Regions from separate parts of the Alteromonas sp. KC3 genome, predicted to be linked through region 2. Evidence: predicted binding sites of a transcription regulator. Region 2 holds the regulator's gene; the other holds the start of a gene.
The links. Region 2 encodes sigma-54, which starts transcription at its own class of promoters, with help from an activator protein. Its sites were predicted from a motif close to GTTGGCACGNNNNTNGNNT; they were not measured.
Positions count from the first base shown of each region.

Region 1: flgF (flagellar basal-body rod protein FlgF) is a predicted target of sigma-54. The motif match lies at 2,576-2,594, and genes of this name have one in related genera.

Region 1 is NZ_AP024235.1:1,104,127-1,108,616, reverse strand. Features, by position in the region: gene JN178_RS04920 (flagellar basal body P-ring protein FlgI) at 1-249, opposite strand, end outside; gene flgH (flagellar basal body L-ring protein FlgH) at 266-946, opposite strand; gene flgG (flagellar basal-body rod protein FlgG) at 959-1,747, opposite strand; gene flgF (flagellar basal-body rod protein FlgF) at 1,794-2,537, opposite strand; gene flgE (flagellar hook protein FlgE) at 2,751-4,136, opposite strand; gene JN178_RS04895 (flagellar hook assembly protein FlgD) at 4,151-4,490, opposite strand, start outside.
Region 2 is NZ_AP024235.1:799,809-804,298, reverse strand. Features, by position in the region: gene kdsC (3-deoxy-manno-octulosonate-8-phosphatase KdsC) at 1-131, shown strand, start outside; gene lptC (LPS export ABC transporter periplasmic protein LptC) at 128-706, shown strand; gene lptA (lipopolysaccharide transport periplasmic protein LptA) at 675-1,229, shown strand; gene lptB (LPS export ABC transporter ATP-binding protein) at 1,232-1,957, shown strand; gene JN178_RS03570 (RNA polymerase factor sigma-54) at 2,031-3,527, shown strand; gene hpf (ribosome hibernation promoting factor) at 3,557-3,844, shown strand; gene ptsN (PTS IIA-like nitrogen regulatory protein PtsN) at 3,858-4,301, shown strand; gene rapZ (RNase adapter RapZ) at 4,360-4,490, shown strand, end outside.

The DNA.
Region 1 (4,490 bases), 300 kb from region 2:
TCGCGTATTAGGTCGCGTGTTGGCATCCATCCGTATACCAAAATTAGCCAACATGGTTCTAAAACTTTGCTCAGTAAAAGGGTTCTGTTCGCCAGTGCCTGGCAAGCCGACAACCAAACCGTAACCAATTAACTGATTTGAACGAACACCCTGAATGGATGCAACGTCTTTAATACGCTGTGCATTAGCGCTATGAATGCAGCCTACACACATGCACAGTGCTATCGCGAAAAACGAAAAATAACGCATAACTACACTCTCCACGTTAAAGTGGCCACCAAGATGAATCGAAGAACTTTGCCAACCAGCCCTTTTCTTGTGCTCTTGCAAAGGTACCAGTGCCGCTGTATTGAATGCGCGCATTGGCAATTTTGGTAGACTCTATTTGATTGTCAGGGTTGATATCTAATGGACGAATCACACCTGTAAGACGGATATATTCGTCTCCGTGGTTAAGGGTCATCCATTTCTCACCGCGCACAACTAAGTTTTTGTTGGGGAGTACATCGACAACTGTCACCGAGATAGCGCCTTGAAGGCTATTTGTCTGATTGGCCGCAGCATCACCCGAAAAGTCATTCGACGAATCAAGACCAAATTGAATAGACTGATTGCCTATGTTAATGGCGTTGCCCGCTAAACCCGTAATCGGTTGCAGGTCTGCTGTTGTTTCACGCGATGTGGTCGTGTTAGCCGATTTCGTTGCCGCCGTATTCTCGCTTAGTACCACGGTAATAATGTCACCTACTTGACGTGCGGTAACATCCGAATACAAGCTGTTAGCCAGATGAGGTCTAAACAAGGAGCCGTCTTCAATAACGGTTTCTTCCGGATAATTCGGCACGACAGGCGCATAAAATGGGTCATTAGCCTGAACGCGCTCATCAGTAGTACTCTGACAGGCGCTAAGCAGTGAGCAAAGCATAATGAAAATGGCGCAACGCATCTCAATCTACTCCTACAGCTGTTGAATAACTTGACCAAGCATCTGATCAACAGAGGAAATAACTTTCGAGTTCATCTCATAAAGACGTTGGCTTTCAATAAGGTTTACCAATTCTTCCGTCACGTTTACATTCGACGTTTCCAGCGTACCTTGAGAGATCATGCCAAGCCCCTGCAAACCTGGGATGCCTTGTATAGGCGCACCACTTGATGCCGTTTCTACATATAGATTTTGCCCGGTTGGTTGCAAACCAGTTGGATTGACGAAGTCGGTTACATTCAACTGTCCAAGTAGCTGAGGCTCTGCCTGTCCTCGAATACTTACGCTGATCTGACCGTCTTGTGAAATCGTGATTTGCTGCGCATCAGGTGGGATTGTGACCTGAGGTTGTAGCAAGTAACCTGCACCAGAGGTAACAATTTGTCCTTGGTCGTTTAGGCTAAATTGCCCATTACGGCTGTACGCCAATGTGCCATCTGGCTGAAGTATTTCGAAATAGCCACGGCCTTGTATAGATAAATCTAACGCATTTTCGGTTGTTAGTAGATTCCCTTGCGTATGTGCTTTTTGCGTAGAAACCACTTTCGAACCTGAACCTAGCATTAGTCCCGAAGGCAGCTCAGTATCTGCTGACGAACGGCCACCTGGCTGATTGATATTTTGATATAACAGGTCTTCAAACACCGCACGGTCTTTTTTAAAGCCAACCGTTGATGCGTTTGCCAAGTTGTTAGATACCACAGCAACATCAGTTTGTGCGGCATCAAGTCCGGTTTTACTAATCCACAGTGCTGGATGCATGTTAACCTCCGACGTTGCCTTTCAAGCAACAAATCTAAAAATACGTTTACAGAATTCGTAGCAGCATGTTGCCGCGAGTATCTAATTCTTCCGCTTGCTTCATTACTTTCACTTGAAGCTCGTAATGGCGCTGAAGACTGATCATGTCGACCATCTCTTCTACGGCATTCACGTTCGACCCTTCTAGCATGCCCGACATCACTTTCACGTTAGCATTGGGATCTGCAATTGAACCGTCTTCCATTCGAAAAAGACCGTCTCGACCACGTTCCATATCAGCGTAATTAGGGCTGACAAGTTTCAGTCTACCCACCTCTTCAATAACGTTAGCGGGTGCGCCGAGTTGTCGCATAGACAGTGTGCCATCAGACGCAATATTCAAGTTGTCCAACGGCACTGGAAGAAAAATTGGACCGTTGTCGCCTAATACAGGGCGTCCTTGAACATCTGTCAAAATTCCGTCGTCACCTAACTTGAAGTTACCATTTCGCGAGTATGCTTCTTGTCCGTTTTGGTCTTGAACGGCAAACCACCCGTCCCCTTGAATAGCAACATCAAGGTCACGTTCAGTCTTAATCATCGGGCCCGACTCGTAATTATTTGAAGGGCTCTCTGTCATTGAAAATACTCGGGTTGGCAAACCTTCACCGTACGCGGGCATTGACCTTGCCTGCTCTAACTGAGCACGAAAACCTGTAGTCTGCGCATTGGCCAAATTGTTCGCGCGTACACCAGTACCTAAAAGATCTTGAGAAGCGCCACTTGCTGCGATGTAGAGAAGTTTGTCCATGACTGACTTTTGACTCTGATTAAACCTTACCCTTGATTTTGCAAAGGCAATGCCAATGTGTAGAGTTTGTAGCCAACAGGCTCACATGAAGTTGTAGAGGTATGAAATATATAGAAAAATAAAGAGGCCGCGCAGAGGCGACCTCGTGAATTAATATGAACTTTGCCGACGAAAAGCGCTTAGTTATTGCCGCTTTTCTGCCGCCCTATCCGCCTATCGAATATTCAGGATAGTCTGGTTAAGCGAATTGTTTACTTCAAGCGCTCGAGAGTTTGCCTGGAAGTTACGCTGAGCGATGATCATGTCGATTAGCTCAGTGGTCAAGTTTACGTTCGCTTGCTCTAGCGCTGATGAATTAATTTCACCAAAGGTACCCGTGGTAGCTTCACCTGCTAGTGCCTCTCCAGACAAAATACTCTCTTTCCACTGGGTGCTGCTTTCCTGAGTAAGGCCCTGCTCGTTAGAGAAGCGTACTAAGGCTACACGCACGATAGGTTCAGACGTACCGTTTGAGAAAGTTGCTCGCACAAGGCCATCTGGACCAATATCAATACCCGTCAAACGGCCCACTGGCAAACCATCTTGCTCAAGTGACGTTACTTCGAATGCAGACGCGAACTGAGTAGGTTCATTCGGTGTTGCACCATTAACATCAAGGTTAAAATCAATGCTAATTTGTTGCGATGGATCTGAACCGTTCGCCAAAATAGTGGCACCAAGTGCCTCTGTTTGCATCTTGAAGTCTAGTGTTGCAGTACCATCTGGCGTTTCCATCCCAACAAAGTCACCACCTTGCGAGAAGATGAGCTTTGAAGCAGTCACTGCATTACCCGTATTTGATCCCACAACATTCACTGCTGTAGCAGGGTCAGTGTCCGCGCCAGCAGAGTCGGTCATGTCAACCAAGGTATCGTCAACGGCCGTTGCAACATACCATTCGTTATCTACACCCGCGGTGCCGTCTTTAATAAAGTAGTATGTCATTACGTGGCTATCACCTAATGAATCGTACACTGTCACTGACGTGGCCGCGTTGTAGGTTAAGGGGTCTTCTGGGTTAAAATCTGCCGGATCAAGTGCTGAATCACCCGCCGGTAGGTTCATTCTAATATCGACTTCAGAAGTTTGCTGCGGCGAACCCGAAGAGTCAGGAATTCGTACGGGCTCGGTGGTACTTAATGCAACCGATGCACTCGTGCCATCAGCATTCACTGGAAAACCTAACAGGTTGTCACCATTACTGTTAACGACAAAGTTATCACTATCTAGCTTGAATTGGCCCGCTCGAGTGAAAGAAAAATCGCGAGAGGTTATTTCAGGTACAGTGGCAAAAAAGCCATTGCCGGTAATCGCCAAATCCAGTGAAGTATTGGTAAATTGCAAACTACCTTGTGAAAACTGCTGTGCAACTTCTTGTGTTAAAACACCATCACCCACTTTGGTTTTACCACCCGCTAACAGTGATGCCGCATATACGTCACCAAACTCTGCACGAGATTCCTTAAAGCCAACCGTATTTACGTTTGCGATGTTGTTGGCGGTTACATCCAAATCTTTTTGTGCGGCAGATACGCCACTCAGTGCAATATTAAAAGACATTATTGATTCTCCTACTAACTGCCGATTTGAATGACGTCATCAAGATTGATACTGACATCACCATCCAAATTCAAAATTACGCCTTGACCACTACCGGCCAAGCTGACACTTCCCACATGGCGGTTTACGGCTGTGTTCAACTGAACACCTTCACCGTTCAACTCACCGGTAGCATTGATTACATACTCGCCTGGGGTGACATCATTGCCATGCTTGTCTTTGCCATCCCATTCAAATTCGATATTGCCAGCAGTTTGGGTGCCAGCATCAATTGTTTTAATTACTTCGCCGTATTGGTTTTCAATGGTAATTTTCATGTTCTGAACTGTCTTCTCGTTCACAACTACCCCTGAA
Region 2 (4,490 bases):
ACCCTTTTGTCGCTAAACAAGCCAACTGGAAAACTACGCTCCCAGGTGGATTTGGAGCTGTGCGCGAGATTTCTGACACAATCCTGCAAGCCAAAGGGGTTGAACAAGGTATTTTTGGAGCGAGTGTATGAGCCAATTTGGCTTCAATCGGCTGGGACTGAGCATTTCTGCGCTATTTATATTGGCGCTACTAATGTATTTACCCACGTGGATGGAAGAGCCGCCAGAAGTAAGAAATAGCGGCGAACTTGATGCATTAAAACCCGCGTATAAGGCAAAAAATCTTACTACGACTCTTTATAATCAAGACGGACAGCTCAACCATAAGGTGTTTGCTGAATCGATGGAGCACTACGATCAACTTGGCTTTGTATTGTTCCGTGCGCCACGCTACACACTTTATACTGATAACGCTACGTCACCGTGGGTCGTTACCGCTGTGGAAGGTACATTGTACAACAACGAGCTGATTCAGCTTGAAAATAACGTACAGATAGAGAACCAAACTACAGATGACTTTGTCAAAACCATTACGACACAATACATTCAGATTAATTTAGACAACAAGCAGATGACATCTGATCAACCAGTAGAGATACTGGGGTCGCAATATGTCATTCAAAGCAATGGGTTTAATGCAAACTTACGCACCCAAGAATATGAGCTTATCGATCATGTACAAACCACTTATTCCCCTAGCAACTAGCTTAATTTTAGCGTTGGCTAGTGGTTCCGTTTTCGCTAGTGAAGATGACTTTTCTAAGCCAATAAAAGTCGACGCTAAGTCACAATTTGTTGATGGAAAAAATAAAACATCGTTGTTCAAAGATGATGTTCTAATTACTCAAGGCTCGCTTGTGATTAATGCCGACGAAGTTGAAGTTATCGCGACAGCGGGCGAAGGCAGAGAAGTGTTTGTCGCACGCGGTAACCCTGCGAGCTATACACAAGAGCTTGAAGATGGAACGCCAGTATCCGCTAAGGCGAATGAAATTCGCTACGAAGTGATTAATCGGGTGATATCGCTTACAGGGAAGGCTGAACTAAAACAAGACACCAGTATGGTAAAAGGTGACAGTATTACCTTTGATATGATTACCGAGCAACTGCTTGCAACCGGTGGCGATGACGACAACGGTGAAGGGAGAGTGACAACTGTTTTCACTCCTGAAGCGATTCGCAAGACGAATGCTAAGGACAACGAACAAGATAACGAGGGCAACCAATAGCAATGGCTACTTTGAGCGCAAGAAACCTTGCTAAGGCGTATAAATCACGCCAGGTTGTCCGAGATGTCAGCCTCAGTGTATCGACAGGTCAAATTGTAGGGCTGTTAGGCCCAAATGGTGCTGGTAAGACCACAACATTTTATATGATTGTTGGGCTTGTTCCCCTTGATAAGGGCGCCATTGAAATTGACGACAACGAGTTAACACATCAGCCCATGCATGAGCGTGCACGCCGCGGAATTGGCTATCTCCCGCAGGAAGCATCTATATTTAGAAAGCTCACTGTGCATGAAAATATCATGGCAATTTTACAAACCCGTAAAGATTTGAATTCACAACAGCAAGAAGAAGAAGCCGATGCGCTACTTGATGAATTTAATATTAACCATATACGTAATAGTACGGGGATGAGTTTGTCAGGGGGAGAACGCCGCCGAGTGGAAATTGCGCGCGCCCTTGCAGCTAAACCACAATTTATTTTATTGGATGAACCTTTTGCTGGTGTTGATCCAATATCAGTAAATGATATAAAGAAGATTATTCAACATCTTCGAGATAGGGGTATCGGTATCCTTATCACTGACCACAACGTACGAGAAACATTGGATGTTTGTGAAAAAGCGTACATTGTGAGTCATGGCGAGCTTATTGCGCAAGGAACTGCGGAACAGGTTTTAAGTAATCAAAAAGTAAGGGATGTATACCTAGGCGAACAATTCAGGCTATAGTTAGTGTAACCGGATTGTCATTTTTCAATCTCGCTCAGGTATATTCAATTTAGAGCATTTAAATAAGACGTAGATGAAACCATCTTTACAGCTAAAATTTAGCCAACAACTCACCATGACACCTCAGTTGCAGCAGGCCATTAAACTGTTGCAGCTTTCTACGCTCGATCTTCAACAAGAAATTCAAGAAGCGTTGGATTCAAACCCGCTATTAGAAGTTGAAGAAGGCCACGACGAGCCTCAGCTTGAAAAAAATAACATCGATAATGATGACAGTGGGGTAGAAGCTTCTGCCACTGCATCAAGTGATACTTTGGAAGCTGGCGATGCACTAGAAAAAAATGATCTTCCAGACGAATTGCCAATCGATAGCACATGGGATGAGTATTATTCAGCATCGTCTGCGCCGGCACCAGGACCTGCCAGTGACGACGAACAAATTTTCCAAGGTGAAACGACTGAGGACATACAAGAACATCTATTGTGGCAGATGCGCCTCACCCCTTTTTCTGACACCGACCGTGCCATTGCAATGGCTATCATTGATTCTATCGATGAGTCAGGGTATCTAACCGTTACTCTTGAAGAGATTTTAGAGGCGGTTAACGCGCAAGAAGCCTCTGGCGAAGATGAAGAGGAACTCATTGAAATGGACGAAGTAGAATGTGTATTAAAGCGCATTCAAATGTTCGATCCCATTGGTTCTGGTTCGCGCACCCCACAAGAGTGCTTGATGGTACAGCTTCGCCAATTCGCAGATGATACACCATGGCTTGCCGAGGCAAAGCAGTTAATAGAAGACTATTCTGATTTGCTGAGCAGCAAAGATTACCGCACCTTAATGCGCAAGAGCCGATTGAAAGAAGATCAGCTTCGCGAGGCTATGCGTTTGCTGCAAACCTTGAATCCTCGCCCAGGTAGTGCTTTAGTTACTAAAGAACCTGAGTACGTTATTCCAGATGTATCGGTTACCAAAAAGAATGGCCGTTGGGTGGTTGAGCTGAACCCTGATAGCCTGCCAAAACTTAGCGTCAATCAACAATATGCCGCAATGAGTCGCCGTGCAAAGAACAGTAGCGATTCACAATTTATCCGCTCACACATGCAAGAAGCCAAGTGGTTTATCAAAAGCCTAGAGTCGCGTAACGACACACTGATGAAGGTAGCAAATTGTATTGTGCAGCAACAAATGGGCTTTTTTGAACATGGCCCAGAAATGATGAAACCAATGGTATTAAATGATGTCGCAGAAATGGTAGATATGCACGAATCGACTATTTCACGTGTGACAACACAAAAATACATGCATACCCCTCGTGGCATCTTCGAGTTGAAGTATTTCTTCTCTAGCCATGTTGCAACGGAGTCAGGTGGTGAATGTTCATCAACCGCCATTCGTGCATTGATCAAAAAACTGGTGGCAGCTGAAAAACCCAGTAAACCACTAAGTGATAGCAAGATTGCTTCATTGTTGGCCGAGCAAGGCATTAAAGTTGCCCGGCGGACAATAGCAAAGTACCGGGAATCGTTATCGATCCCGCCGTCGAACCAACGCAAGAGCCTTATTTAACGGGCTTAATAATATAAGGAAGACGAAATATGCAAATCAACCTTACTGGTCATCATGTCGAAATCACCGACTCTTTGCGTAATTATGTCGATACGAAGTTCAGCAAACTTGAACGTCACTTTGATCACATTTCTAATGTGCATGTCATCCTGAACGTTGAAAAATTAAACCAAAAAGCAGAAGCGACAGTTCACTTAAGTGGCGCTGAAGTATTCGCATCCTCAGAAAATACCGACATGTATGCGGCGATTGACAGCATGGTTGATAAACTCGACCGGCAGGTAATCAAGCATAAGGAAAAACTTAAAAAGCACTAGTAGTTAATTAAGTATGGATATACAAGCCATCGTAAGTCTGGACCGCACTGAATGTGCGGTTCAATGTAATAGTAAAAAGCGTATTTTAGAGATCATTGCCGATATTGCTGCGAAGAACAACGCGCATATCGACCAGTCGACAGTACTGAATAGTTTGTTGGCGAGAGAACGAATGGGTAGCACAGGTATCGGAAACGGCATTGCCCTTCCCCATGGTCGCTTAGCTGGCCTTGATAGAGTTATTGCCATTGTTGTTACCAGCACACCAGCTATTGATTTTGATGCGCTAGATGAAAAACCTGTCGATATTTTCTTTGCACTATTAGTACCTGAAGAACAAACCGAAGGTCATCTACAAACACTAGCCACAGTCGCTGGCAAACTGAGTAATAAAGACACTATTAAGGCAATAAGGCGTGCTACCACAAGCGATGACATTATAAATGCGTTAGCGTAACTCGCTGCTATACAACATTACTGCATTAAGCGCTTATCAGTGTAAAGGGAGAATATAAGTGAAGCTGATTATTATCAGTGGTCGTTCGGGCTCAGGAAAATCAATTGCACTGCGCGCTCTTGAAGACTTAGGGTATTACTGCGTTGACAATATTCCGGTTAACTTGCTCCCTACGCTAACGCACACAGT